Linked DNA regions of Thiocystis violascens DSM 198. The protein of the gene in region 1 interacts with the protein of each later gene in a pairwise test. Links are inferred from orthologs where the notes say so. Each region holds a gene or a part of one and is shown on either strand. Other genes may lie near its edges.

Region 1 (7,096 bases):
GATGAGCACGTCGTCGGTCGAGCCGTTGGTGGGCCAGAAGGTGCCCGGAAAGGGGTAATAGGAGAAGGCCCGCCAGCCGGTATAGACGCCCGCGGGATCGCGGTCGAAACCCTGGTCGTCGAACTGGAACAAGGCGTCGGGAATGTAGCCGTCCCAGCGGCCATCGCCCTGATGATCCCAGTTCGCGGGCAATTCGCCGGCCAGCGTCTCGGCCAGCGGAATACGTCCGGTCGCGTCGCGATAATTATCGGTGCGGACGTAGTCGAGAATCTCGGCATCGCCGATCGCGGCCACCTCGGCGCGGCGGTCGACGAACAGATTGCGCCAGGGGTTTTGCAGTGCGGCTTCGGGCAGACTGTAGTTCTGCTGAAGGTCGCTGTCGTCCAGGTAGGTCGGGATCCGGCCGCGGGTGTGACAGGTGAAACAGGGGTTGAAGACCTTGCCTGTCGCATCCTCGGTCTTGGTATAGCACTGAGAGCTGATGTAGGCCGTGAGATTTTCGATGCGGGTGTCGGTCAGATCGGGGTGAGGCGCATCCGACTCCGCCCGTGCGCTGGAAAACCCGCAGCCGGAAACGAGCAGGACGCACAACAGGAAGAGATGCCCGCCTGTTCCTGTCATGGTCAATGGACATGGCCGTTTCATCGGAGTGACTCCTTAAAAATGAAAATGGGCGCGCGGGATGCGATCGCCGCGCGCCCTCATGAAGTCCCGCGATCAGGCTATTGGTCGAGGCGCGGGAAGGGTCCGATGTAGCCGATGTGCGACTCCTTGTCATCCGGACTCGCGGCCTGATCGGCATCCGATTCGCCGTAAGGGTGCTGGGTCACCAGCGTCAGGTAGCCGAAGCCATTGATATTGGTATGCCAGAACGGCGACGTGGTCTCCGCGCCAAAGGGCGTGGTGGCGATGCGGGTCAGTTCGCTGGTATGGAGGTCGTAGCTCCAGACGGCATCGTTTTGGTGGCCGCTGGTGTCTTCGCCGATGACCAGCGATTTGTATTTGGGAAGGTAAGTCACATTGTCCGGGGAGGCGATCCCGTCGACATCGCAGGTGTTTTCGGACAGTTCGGTGCCGGTGTAATCCTTCGGCGTTCCCACCACGACGCCATACATATTGTGGGCGACATAATCGCTGTCGATCAGCTTGCCACGGCTGTCCTTGACCCGCCGCTTGACATCCATGCCATAGACCGCGCCGCACTTGTTCACCGTATCCAGCCGAATGTGGTTGGGGCCGCCGATGTCCCGGTCATCGCCATCCATCATGCCGTAACGTAGCTCGCTCATAGCGACGTAGAGCACCTTGTCGTCCGGGTTGTAGGTCAGGCCTTCTTCCTTGCGGAACTCGGTGGTCGCCCCCAGGTGCGCGGCATAGAGACGGGTCTCCAGACGCGATGCCAGCTTGTTCTTGCCGTTTTTCAGGCGGGTGCAGAGCAGGCCTTCATCGTAGGTATTGGTGCTGGTAAAGCCGTCTGGGCAGGTTCCCGCTGCCGCATCGAGCGGTTCGGCGCGCTCGAAAAGATCGGCGAAGGTCGTTTTGTTTTCGAGAGCGGCGCGGATTTCGTCATTGGTGGCGTGCCCAAGACTGATCCACTCGATATCGGCGCTGCCCGGGCCTTCTCCGGAGGTCTGCTCCCAGCGCGCGGCATAGAGGGTGCCAGCGCTCAGATTCCGCGGACGATCGGCGACGAACATGAACAGACCGACATTGGGACCGTCGTCGGAGAGGTAGACAGTACGGTTGTCGGGCATGACATAGGCCAGTTCATGCGCGAAGCGACCCATGGCGTAATGCTTGGTCACGGTGTGCGCGCCATCGCCGGAAGTCACCTTGATCTCGGGCGTCCAGCCAAAGTAATACCCCAGATAGGCGGCGTTGGCGGCGGTGTTCTCGACCTTGTTGTAGTCCGCGATGCCCTGGATATGCGCATCGTGCCAGGTCGGATCGTCGAACCAGGCGCGGTTTTCGGCCCGCAGGTTCATGATCGCCATGGGCGGTTCGTATTCCTCGGAACCCAGGTGCGTGCCCCAGGGCGTGGTCATGCCGGCGCAATTGACATAGGTTCCGAATTCATCCGAAAAATCCACCGAGCGCGTGGCAACGGCGGACAGATTGCCGCTCTTATCCTGCGCTAGCTTGGTGACATAGGCGCCGCCCACGCTGCATTCCAACTGGGTCACGGCAAACAGATCCGAGCCGTATTTCAGCAGCGAGGTGTGATCCGGTCCCGAGCCATTGGTGCAGATCCAGGGGCTGCCGTCTTCTTGCCGGAGCGGCTGGCCATCCATGTCTTTCAGCAGGCCGAAGGTCTCGAACTGGCCCTTCTCGCCGCCGAGCAGCGGCAGGCGCTGATTGGTCCGCACCAGATCCCGATATCCGATGTCATGAGTCGTACCCTGGATGACGACGGAATCGGATGCGCGAATCTCGCGTTTTTCATCCTGCGTCACTGGAACCGTGACTTCGGAAAACTCCAGACTTCCCAGATCCGCGGATGTCTGTGTGCAGCCGAGCGCCAGCAGTAAGGCAGGCAGGCTGCACAGGGTTTTGTTGAACGACTGATTCATGAATTGTTTTCCTGACATGAGTGATAAATCTGATGGCTTGAGCCGGAACAGGCCGTGCAACCGAGCATTGGCCCCCCATCCTAAAAAAGCGACATGAAAAACGGATCAGGAAACCGTGAAGATTCAGTGACCGAATCATGACGGGCAGAGACAATGGGATGACTGGCATTGCCCGGTACAGTCGCTAACGCTAAACTTGGCGATTGATTCGATCCGAACGACGACGACCCGTCCGCCATGCATCAAGCGGGCGGGATCGCTCATCACTCGCCCTTGTCGATTTCCGACGCCTCCTTCAACGCCCGATCCGGAGCCCGCATGGCCACAGAGCGCACCCTTTCCATTATCAAACCCAATGCCGTCGCCAAGGACGCCATTGGCGCCATCCTGAGCCGCTTCGAGGCCGCCGGTCTGAAGATCGTCGCCGCGCGCATGCTGCACCTGAGCCGCGAACAGGCCTCCGCCTTTTATGCCATTCATCAGGGCAAGCCGTTCTTCGAGGAACTGGTTGGTTTCATGACCTCCGGCCCGGTCATGGTCCAGGTGCTGGAAGGCGAGGACGCCGTCGCCAAGAACCGCGACATCATGGGCGCCACCAATCCGGCCAATGCCGCGCCCGGCACCATCCGCGCGGATTTCGCCGACTCCTTCACCGAAAACGCCGCGCATGGCTCGGATGCCCCGGAGACGGCGGAAGTCGAAATTGCCTTCTTCTTCCCGGAAGGCGTTTGCCCACGCACCCGCTAACAGGCCACCGTCCATGACGACCGCCGGAACCAAGCCCAACCTGCTGAATCTGAACCTCGCCGACTGCGAGGCGCTGGTCGTCGGGCTGGGCGTCAAGGCGTTTCATGGACGCAATCTGTTCAAGTGGGTTCACAAGCATGGCGTCGTCGAGTTCGACGCCATGACCGATCTTTCCCGGTCGTTGCGCGAAACCCTGCGCGAGACCGTGGAGATCCGTTTGCCGCGCATCGTCGAGGCCCATCCCTCCGAAGACGGCACCATCAAATGGATCATGGAACTTCATGACGGACAGCGCATCGAGACCGTCTTCATCCCCGAAGGACGGCGCAGCACCATCTGCGTCTCCTCGCAAGTGGGTTGTGCGCTGGAGTGCGCCTTCTGCGCGACGGCCCGGCAGGGCTTCAATCGCAACCTGGCCGTGAGCGAGATCATCGGTCAGGTCTGGCATGCCGCGCGCCAGCTCGACAAACCGCCGACCAACGTGGTGATGATGGGCATGGGCGAGCCGCTCGCCAATTTCGAGTCCGTGGTCAAGGCCATGGACATCATGCAGGACGATCTCGCCTATATGCTGGCCAAGCAGCGGGTGACGCTGAGCACCTCCGGCATCGTGCCGAACATCTATCGGCTGCGCGAGGTCAGCGACGTCTCGCTGGCCGTCTCGCTGCATGCGCCGAACGACGCGCTGCGCGATCAGTTGGTTCCGATCAACCGCAAATACCCGCTGGCCGAACTGCTGCCCGCGTGCAAAGCCTATATTGGTCAGGACAAGCGCCGCAAAGTCACCTGGGAGTACGTCATGCTCGACGGCATCAATGACAGTCTCGCGCACGCCAAGCAACTGATTCGTCTGCTCGAAGGCATTCCGTCCAAGCTCAATCTGATACCCTTCAATCCCTTCGCCGGGAGCGACTTCGGCACCTCGCCCCCCGAGCGCATCGAGGCGTTCCGCCTGCGGCTCACGCGCGCGGGGATCTTTGCGATGACGCGCAAGACGCGCGGCGACGAGATCGCCGCCGCCTGCGGGCAGTTGGTCGGTCGGGTGGAAGACCGCACGCGTCGGCTCGGTCGGGTGGTGGTCGAGGCCGGCCCCAGGGTGGCGACCGGATGAACCGTCACCCGCTTCAATCCGTCATGATCGTCGGGCTCTGCCTCCTGCTGGCCGGTTGCGGCGGCAAGAAAACCATCCAGCAAAACGACGAGTCGCTCGGATTGGATCCCGAGGACAGCCCTGCCGAGCTTTACGTCCGCATGGCCGAGGAATACTACAACCGCGGTCAGACCGAGGTCGCCTTTCGGCGCGCCCAGCAGGCTATCGAGGCCGACGCGAAATATCCGCGCGCCCACGTCTGGGTGGCGTTTCTCTACGAGGAAATCGGGCAGGCCGAGCGTGCCCGGCAGCACTATGAAAAGGCGTTGAAGCTCTCGCCCAATAATTCGGATGTCCGTTATGCCTACGGTTCCTACGAGTGCCGTCAGAAGCGTTACGCGGAGGCCGATGAACAATTTAAAAAAGCGCTGGCGAACCCGCTCTACGCGACCCCCTGGATCGCCATGACCAACGCTGGCAACTGTGCCGCTAGCGCGGGCAATGCCAGCAAGGCCAAGGAGTATTATCGCGCGGCCATCGCCGCGAATCCGAATTTCGGTCCCGCGCTGGCCAGGCTGGCCGAGCTCGAGTACAAAGGCGGCGACGCGAAGACCGCGAAGGGCTATCTGGATCGGTATTTCGAGCCGAACACGGTGCGCACGCCGGCAACGGCCTATCACGCGCTCTTGGTCGGAGCACAGGTCGAGCGTCAACTCGGCAACCGCAAGCGCGCTGCGTATTTCGATCAGATGCTGAAAACCAATTTCCCTCAAGCGCCCAAAACCCGAGAGTTCTAGGGGTCCGTATTGCCATGAACCAAATGACAGCCAATGATTCGGACGATCGCAAGGTCGTCGATCTCGTCGAGAGTCCCGGCCGGCGGTTGCGGGTGCAGCGCCAGTCGCGCGGAATCGAGATCGAGCGCATTGCCACGCAACTCCATTTACGCAACGATGTTGTGGAAGCGCTTGAGCAGGATCGCTACGACGCGCTTCCTGCCCCGGTCTATGTCGCCGGATACCTGAGAAATTACGCGCGTTTGATCGGGCTCGACCCGACCTCGATCGTCAACGCTTACTATGCCGCGACTCCGCAGGCCGATCATCGGATGACGCAGGTCGTCCAAACGCAGGGGGCACGTCGCGATCGCCAACCCGGAAACCTTCGGGGGCGTCTGATCGGTTTGGCCATTGCTGGCGCGGCGATCGTCACGTTGACTCTGTGGTGGCAGAATCGCGCCGACCAGGGAGTGGGATTCAGCTCGGATTGGCTGCAATCGCTGTTCGGCCAAGCCCAAAGCCAGATGGCGGCGGCGGAGGAGGAGCAGGGCCGAGACGAGGCGTCCCCGGCCACCGAGTTCGATGCGCCCGAACCAGGCGCCGCGGAGCCGGTCCTCGCCGAGCAGCCGACGACGGCGCCCGCCGATACCACCGAGTCCGACGCACCGACCCCGATTCCGGTCTCGCTGACGACTTCAACGCCAACCCCGCTAACCGCGCCCGAGCCTGTTTTGGCGCAATCTGGTGGCGTGCCAGGGCCGTTGCGGCCAGAGGCTGCGGGAGTCGCTGACACCGCCGAGGAGCCCGAAACCGCTGTCGTCACTCCCGCCAGCGCGACCGAGGTCGTGCTCGAATTCACCGGCACCTCCTGGGTCAGCGTCATGGGCAGCGATGGAAATGTCGTGCTCAACGGGGAGATGCGCGAGGGCGACCGTCGCGTATTGGAAGGCCAGCCGCCCTATAAGTTCGTCATCGGCAACGCCTCGGCAACCCGGATGACGCTCGGCGGAAACGCCTTCGATCTCATCGGCCGTTCGCGTGGCAACGTGGCGCGCTTTACGCTGGATCCACAGAACCCGCGATGACCAAGCATGACTAAACACATCCAAGCCATCCGGGGGATGCATGACATCCTGCCCGAACGCATCGCGATCTGGCATCGGATCGAGGACACGGCGCGCCAGGTGCTCTCCGGTTACGGCTACGCGGAGATCCGCACCCCGCTGGTCGAGGTGACGGACCTGTTCAAGCGCTCCATCGGCGAGGTGACCGATATCGTCGAAAAGGAGATGTACAGCTTCGAGGATCGCAACGGCGACAGCCTGAGTCTGCGCCCGGAGGGGACGGCAAGCTGCGTGCGCGCGGCCATCGAGCACGGTTTGCTGGTCCAGCCCCAGCGGCTCTGGTATCGCGGCCCCATGTTCCGCTACGAGCGTCCGCAGCGCGGGCGCTATCGGCAGTTCCATCAGATCGGGGTCGAGGTCTTCGGTCTGGACGGCCCCGACATCGACCTGGAAATGATCCTGCTGACGGCGCGTCTGTGGCGCACCCTCGGTCTCAATGGATTTCGGCTGGAGATCAATTCGCTCGGCGATCCGGACGAACGTCTGGCCTATCGCGAGCAATTGGTCGCCTATCTCGGCGCCCATGCCGATCAGCTCGACGCGGACAGTTGCAAGCGGCTGCACACCAACCCGCTGCGCGTTCTGGATTCCAAAAACCCCCAGACCCAGAAGATCGTCGCCGCCGCGCCCTCGCTGATGGACCATCTGGGCGAGGCGACCCGCGGCCATTTCGAGCGGATCCGCCACGGGCTCGACGAGGCCGGTGTCGACTATCTGGTGAACCCGCGTCTGGTGCGCGGACTGGATTATTACAATCGCACCGTCTTCGAGTGGATCACCGACGAT
Region 2 (7,107 bases), 710 kb from region 1 along the record:
ATCAAGCGTCGATGGGCCTGAGCGGAGATGCGCGCGGCCCGGCGCATCAGGGCGGCCTCGGTCCTGCTTTTGCGCAACCGTTGCTCGTGCAGCAGCGATTCGATGGCGATGAAGGTGTCGGGGGCGACCGCGCCGGTGCGAATCTTGGCGCGGACCCGATTCACCCAACCCATCACCCGCTGATCGAGACCCGCGTCGGTGCCGATCGGATAGTACAGCCGGGTCCGCCCGTCGATCAGGGTTGGCAGGATCTCATCCAGCGCGTCGAGGGGATGGGCCTGATCGGCGCCAAAGCGCTCGGTCGCGCCTTCGAGACCGAGACGCGCCCCATCCCACTGTTCGCGCTCCGCGTCACGGGGTCGACAGAAAAGAATGAATTCGCCTTCCTTGCGCCGGGGCACAAAGACCGCGAAGGCGTCAGGCTCCGGAAAACCGGAGACATAGCTGAAATCGCTGTTCTGACGAAAAGGATAATGAACATCGCGATTGCGGATCGCCTCGCGCGCCGCCGGCAGGATCGCGAGCCCTTCGGGACCGATGGATTTCAACAGGGCACGCCGACGGCGTTTGTATTCGGTCGCGTTCATGGCTGCCCGGACGCGTCGCCTGGACTCGCCCGCTCGTCATGAATCAGCATTGCCGCCACACGGATAAATTCGATCACTTCGGCCAGCGCCTCCTCGTTTTCTTCGACATCGTCAAGATCATCGAGGTCCATCCGCGTCAGATCGGTAAAATCTCGCAGAATCTCGCGGGTCTGCTCGGAGAGATCGGACACCGCCACGCCCAGTACGCCGAAGGCGAAGAGGAATCCCCGCACCCAGTCATAGAGCGCGGTTGCGCGCTCGGCTAGCGGACGGTCGTCGTCCGGCAAGAGCGGATGGAAGCCCAGATCCGGATCGCGTATCCCGTTTTGAGTCGCGGTCGCCAGATCGCTCAGACCTTCGCGGACCCCGGCGAGCCGCGGATCGGCGGGCTCCGCAGGTTCCGCAGCGGGCAGGAGTTGCAGAAACCAGGCGTTCAGCGGATCCGGATCGCCACCGCAGAGGAGACCGCACAGGATTCCATGTGCTTCGCCGGGTGACGGATTTAAAGGGCTGACCTCCAACAAGCGGCCAACCTGATCGTAGTCGATGTCCGTGGAAACCTCCGTACCCTGGGGGATACGCCCAAATGTTGAGAAATAACCGCTAAATCATAGCATGCGCTTCCGCCCGATTGACCGCTCACGACGCCCCTTCTATAGTGCAGGGAATTTCAACGGAGCCGCGGACTTTGGCCAACTTCGACCTCGACGAACTGGAGCAGCAGGTAAACGCCCTGATCCGCCTGAATCAACGGCTCCGGGAGGAAAATCTCACCCTGCGCGCGCGCCAGGAAACCCTGGTCGCCGAACGCGGCGAATTGATCGAAAAAACCGAGCAGAGCCGTAGCCGCGTCGAAGCCATGCTGTCCCGGTTGCGCGCAATGGAGGAAAATTTGTGAGCGACGAGCCGCTGCAGGTCAGTATCAAAATCCTGGAAAAAGAGTATCGGATCGCTTGTGCGCAACATGAACAGGAGGATTTGAAGGCGTCGGCCCGTCTGCTCGACCATCGCATGCGCGAGATTCGTCAAAATGGCCGGGTGATCGGCACCGACCGCATCGCGGTGATGGCGGCGTTGAACATCGCGCATGACCTCATTCAGCTTCAACGCGCGCAGCCTGGACTCGACCCGGATGCCGGTCGGCGTCTACGCGAACTTCAGGAGCGGATCTCGATGGCGCTCGCCAACGAACCGCCCGCTGAACAACCCGCCGAAACCCCTCTTGCAGAACCTGCGGAACCACTGCTGGACGCCTCGAATGAAAGGGTATAGCCTTATTCCCAAGACACCCCCTGTAGCGCTCGATCACGGCCTGGGTATTTTCTTGAGCCTAATTGCTACCCAGGGGATGAGGACCGCTTGGCTGTTGCGCATGTCCGTCATCGAGCGGAAAGCCTGAAGCCGAGCCAATTGTCCCCACTTGAACCGCTTGGTTCAAGAACGAAGGCCGATAACGGCGTCAATGGGGGGTGTCCCTTTCGCTCCATGCCACTCAATCTCCCACCTCAAACGCGACGCGAGCTGCGAGCCGCGCGACGGCGACTGCAACCCCGCCAGCATCGACGACACGCCGCCAGCGTGGCGAAACAACTCAAACACCATCGTTTTTTTCTGCGTGCCCGGCGCATTGCCTTCTATTGGCCGACCGACGGCGAGTTGGATCCGCGCCCACTCCTGCGGTACGCAAACCAGCGCGGAAAAGTGTGCTATCTCCCCGTCCTGAGACCACGCAACACCTGTTGGGGACGCGGAAAGATCTGGTTCGTGCGCTTCCGTCCGGGAGACCGTATGCGCCCCAATCGCTTCGGCATCCCGGAACCGACGGCCCGCGGACGCCAGCTCAAACTCCCCTGGAATCTAGCGCTCGTGCTGATGCCCCTGGTAGGCTTCGATACGGACTGTCATCGCATCGGCATGGGAGGCGGCTTCTATGATCGCTCCCTGGCCTATCTGAGAGAACGCCGCTCCTGGAGACGCCCCCGCTTGATCGGCATCGCCCACGAATGTCAGCGCGTCGCGCGCATCGAACCCAGTCCCTGGGACATTCCACTGGATGCGGTTGTCACGGAACGTCAGGTCTATGCCAAGCCATCCGCGGGCGACCGCCTCGTTCAGAGCCGGATCGCGCCATCATGACCATCACCGACTCGCGCAATGACAGCGACGCACTTGATATCTATATCGCCAGACAGCCAATCCATGACCAGAGCCTGGGAGTGATCGGCTACGAGCTTCTGTACCGCCATGCCAACACGGAGCATGCCCGGATCGATGACGAGGATCTTGCGTCATCGGCGGTGATTCTCGGGAGCTTTATGCATATCGGGATCGACACCTTGGTTGGCAGCGCGCTGGCGTTTGTCAATCTTTCGCGCCGATTCATCGTCGACGCATCCCTGTTGCCCTTTTTCGAGGGGCAGGTCGTGCTGGAAATCCGCGAAGACCTGGAGCCCGACGACCAGATCCTGACCGGTCTGAGGAGACTCAAGGATCTCGGTCATAAAGTCTCCCTGGACGACTTCGCCGCCCGCCCGGGTCGCCAGCCTCTCCTGGAACTCGCGGATTACGTCAAGCTCGATGTGCTCAAACAGGATCCGGCACGGCTTCGGGAACTGCTTGCCATGCTCCGTTCCCATGATGTCGGCGTGGTGGCGAAGAACGTGGAGACACAGGAACTCCATGAGCGTTGCCAGGCATTGGGATTCGACTATTTCCAGGGCTTTTTCTATTGCCGTCCAAAGATGGTCGCGCAACATGGCCTGCCGCCCAATCAGGCCGTGGTCTTACGGTTGATCCAGCAGTTAGAGGATCCTGACAGCGATGTACGGGATCTGGAGCGGGTACTCGCGCAAGAAGTGACCATGACCTACAAACTGCTGCGTTACGTCAATAGCGCGGCATTCGCCCGGCGGCGCGAGATCGATTCATTGCGGGACGCCATCACGCTGATCGGAATCGATCGGATCCGGAACTGGGCCTACCTGATCCTCATGGGGCAAGTTGCCCACGGCAAGCCGAGCGCATTGATCGTCACCTGCATGATCCGAGCGCGCATGTGCGAACTGTTGGCCGAGCGATTCCAGCCTGACATCCGGCACCAGATGTTTGTCGTGGGTCTGTTTTCGCTCATCGACGCCCTGATGGACAGCGACATGCCGACCCTGCTCGACAATCTGGGCTTGAGCCTGCCGATCAAGCTCGCACTCTTGGAAGGCGAAGGCATCCTGGGAGAGTTACTGCGACAGGTGGTCGAATACGAGCAGGGGCGTTGGGAAGGGCTGGCCGACAGCCAGATCCCCCGCGACGAATATTTGCGCGCCTACCTGGAGGCGCTTCAGTGGTCCAATGAGACGATGGGGATCGTGTCCGAAACGGGCATCAGAACTGGCGCATCCGAATATTGAGCGTCTGAATCCGATAGGCGATCTGGCGCGGGGTCATGTTGAGCAGGCGCGCGGCCTTGGCCTGGACCCAGCCGGCCTCTTCCAGCGCGGCGATGACCCGTTCGCGCTCGTCCAGATCGGGGTCGTTGAGATCGATCTGACTGGTTGTCGCCGTGACGACGGATGGCTGGGAAAAATCCGCGCCCCCGGCGCTCACGTCGATCCCGGTCAGATTGATGACATCCCGATCGATGATCCCCTGCTCGCTCATGACCGCGGCGCGCTCCATGCAATTTTCCAGCTCGCGGACGTTGCCGGGCCAGTCGTAGCGCATCAGGACACGCAGCGCGCTGTCGGTGATTTCGAGTTCGCGGCCCTGCAGACGGGCGACCTTGTCGACCAGAAAACGCGCCAGATCCGGGACATCCTCGATGCGCTCGCGCAGTGCGGGCATGCGGATCGGCATGACGTTGAGGCGATAATACAAATCCTCGCGGAACTCGCCGGCGCGCACCCCGGACTCCAGATCGCGGTTGGTGGCGGCAATCACCCGCACGTCGACTTTCAGTGTCCGCCCTCCGCCAACCCGCTCGAATTCGCCTTCCTGCAGGACGCGCAAGAGTTTGGCCTGAAAGGCGGGCGAGATTTCGCCGATCTCGTCGAGAAAGAGCGTGCCGCCGTCGGCCTGCTCGAAGCGTCCCTTGCGCAGACTGACGGCACCGGTGAAGGCGCCTTTTTCGTGCCCGAACAGCTCGGACTCCAGCAGGTTATCCGGCAGGGCGGCGCAGTTGAGCTTGATGAAGGCGGCGCGCGCGCGCGGCGAATTGTAATGAATGGCGTTGGCGATCAGTTCCTTGCCGGTTCCGGATTCGCCCCGGATCAGCACCGTGGTGTTCCATTTGGCGACCTGACGCACCTGATCGAAGACCAGGCGCATGCTGTTGGCACGCCCGATGATGCTGTCGAACCCATGGGCGCCCTTGACCTCGCGGCGCAGTTTGTCGCGCTCCTCGCGCAGCGCCTGCTGTTCGGCCTCGACGGTGCGGGCAAGACGGACCGCCTGCCCGATCAGGTTGGCAACCATTTCGAGAAAGCGCGACCGGTCGGCAAGTAGACTCTCGTCGGCGGGCGGCTGAGCGGCGAAGACGCCGATCGCGCCATCATCCCCGCAGCGGATCGGGACGCCGATAAAAGGAAGATTCGGATCGTAGAGGTTCAGACGATCCAGAAAATTCGGTTCGTCGGCCACCCGCGGCAAAATCCAGGGGGCGTTGGTGGAAAGGATGCGTCCGATCACGCCCTCGCCCGGTTGGTAGCTGATCTTTTCAAAGGGTTCGGCGTCCTTGTCGTGGATAGCGCTGATCAGGAGTTCGCCGCGCTCTTCGTCGAGCAGACAGACCAGTCCGTGACCCATACGCCCACACTCGTGCAGGACGCCGAGCACCTCGCGCAGCGTCTGGCGCAGATTCAACGAACGGCTCAGCACGCTGCTCACCTCGAACAGCGCGGCCAGTTGGGACTCCAGCAAGGCGAGACGCAGGGCGTCCTCGGCATGGCCGAAATCGGTGACAGGAGAATTCATGGCTCGTTCTGGCAAGGTCATTCGTCCGGTAGCACGGCGGTCAGGGACACGCGGATCAGACAGCCGTCGGTTTGCTCGGGATCGACCTCGATCGATCCGCCATGGGCGTTGGCGATTTCCTGGGCCAGCGCGAGCCCCATTCCGGCCCGGCCGCGACGGTTGCGCCAACCGATGAAAAAGGGCTCGAAAACCCGGTAGCGGTCCTCGGAGGCGATGCCCGGACCATTGTCCTGGATCTCGATCTCCACGCTGCTGTCCAGGCGACGGGTGCTCAGGCGCAGCTCGCGCTGCGGACGGCTGGACTCGCGCAGCGCCTGGATGGCGTTATCAATCAGATGTTTGAACAATGAGCGCAACTGGTTCTGGTGGCCGGGCAGTTCGGGTAGGACGGAGGCCGGCTGCCAATCCACCACGATACCGGTCGCCAGCAGGCGTTCGGTCTCCAGTTCGAGCACTTGTCGCAACAACGCGTTGACATTGACCATGACGCCGGCCTCGCGCGGTCCCTCGGGCAGGGCCGCGCTCAAAGTGGCCAGCGCGCGCGCGCCGGAATCGCTGATCTGGTCGAGCATCCCCGCCAGGGTCTCCACGTTCCCCGCGCCGCTGCGCAGCATGCCGGCGGCGGCGTTGATGACATTGAGCGGCACCTGAATTTGATAGATGGCCGCGGCCAGCGCCTCGCGCATGCCGTGCATCAACTGCTGTTCGGCCAGGCTCGCGCGCAGATGTTCCAGTTGCGCGCGCTCGATCTCGCGATGACGCCCGGTGACATCGTTGGCCAGGATGAGCAGACGGCGTTCTCCAGGGGCCAATTGACCGAAATAGCTACGCGCCGTGGGGTCGGACTCATCGACCGGCGTCCCCGAGCAGGAGAACCAGCGCGGTCCCTGATGCCCGCGGATGTCGATGCTGACCTCGACATTCTTGAAACCGCGACCGTCGAGACAGGCCGCGAAGGGGTCGCTGCCGATCTGCTCGCCGATCGCCGCGCGCAGGACATCGACCGGTTCCTTGCCGCGCAGATCGCCGAGCAGTTTTTTGTATTCCTGATTGTCGAGGATGACCCTGCCCTCGCGGTCGAGCAGCACGACCAGCACGGGCGCGGCGTCCAGCACCGTCTCGATGCGCGCCTTCTGCTGGCGTAGCGCGCCTTCCAGCTCGTGCACCTTAGTCACGTCGCGGTGCATGCCGAGGAAATACTGGAGTCCGCCATCGCGCCCCAGCACCGGCGAGATGATCAGCTCCGCCAGGTAATCGCCGCCTTGCTTGGTGCGGTTGACCAGGGTGCCGGTCCAGGTCTGTTTGCGCTCGATGGTCCGCCACAGATGCTCGTAGACCGTGGCCGGGGTCGCGTTATTGGACAGGATCGCTTCGTTCTGGCCCAGCACCTCCTCGCGGCTGTAACCGGTCAGGGCCTCAAAGGCGAGATTGGCATAGAGAATCGTCGCCCTGGCATCGGTGATCGAGATGGCGATCGGCGACTGTTCGACCGCCTCGTAGAAGAGCCGCGGCGGCAGCGGGTCGGTCGCATTGCCGCCCATGAGGGCCAGCGCCT

The links.
Region 2: the proteins of ndk (region 1) and THIVI_RS16435 interact in binary tests that used the Escherichia coli proteins (3 or more experiments, as listed by UniProt). The link is inferred for Thiocystis violascens DSM 198 from one-to-one orthologs.

What each region holds. Positions count from the first base shown.
Region 1 is NC_018012.1:2,989,380-2,996,475, reverse strand. Bases 1,811-4,602 are described here. They hold ndk (nucleoside-diphosphate kinase), read left to right. Parts: upstream 1,811-2,888; coding sequence 2,889-3,317; downstream 3,318-4,602. Other genes in these bases: pilW (type IV pilus biogenesis/stability protein PilW), read left to right, coding at 4,425-4,602; rlmN (dual-specificity RNA methyltransferase RlmN), read left to right, coding at 3,331-4,428; THIVI_RS13275 (PhoX family protein), read right to left, coding at 1,811-2,570. Outside these bases: THIVI_RS13280 (hypothetical protein), read right to left, coding at 1-645; more of THIVI_RS13275, read right to left, coding at 723-1,810; more of pilW, read left to right, coding at 4,603-5,204; THIVI_RS13255 (RodZ domain-containing protein), read left to right, coding at 5,219-6,271; hisS (histidine--tRNA ligase), read left to right, coding at 6,278-7,096. UniProt on the Escherichia coli protein: Major role in the synthesis of nucleoside triphosphates other than ATP. The ATP gamma phosphate is transferred to the NDP beta phosphate via a ping-pong mechanism, using a phosphorylated active-site intermediate.
Region 2 is NC_018012.1:3,700,137-3,707,243, forward strand. What follows is about bases 1,095-3,897. They hold THIVI_RS16435 (5-formyltetrahydrofolate cyclo-ligase), read left to right. Parts: upstream 1,095-2,072; coding sequence 2,073-2,723; downstream 2,724-3,897. Other genes in these bases: THIVI_RS16420 (UPF0149 family protein), read right to left, coding at 1,095-1,111; THIVI_RS16425 (TIGR02449 family protein), read left to right, coding at 1,276-1,485; THIVI_RS16430 (cell division protein ZapA), read left to right, coding at 1,482-1,859; THIVI_RS16440 (EAL and HDOD domain-containing protein), read left to right, coding at 2,720-3,897. Also shown: pepP (Xaa-Pro aminopeptidase), read right to left, coding at 1-587; more of THIVI_RS16420, read right to left, coding at 584-1,094; more of THIVI_RS16440, read left to right, coding at 3,898-3,991; nif-specific transcriptional activator NifA, read right to left, coding at 3,966-5,552; nitrogen fixation negative regulator NifL, read right to left, coding at 5,570-7,107. UniProt on the Escherichia coli protein: Involved in the removal of 5-formyltetrahydrofolate.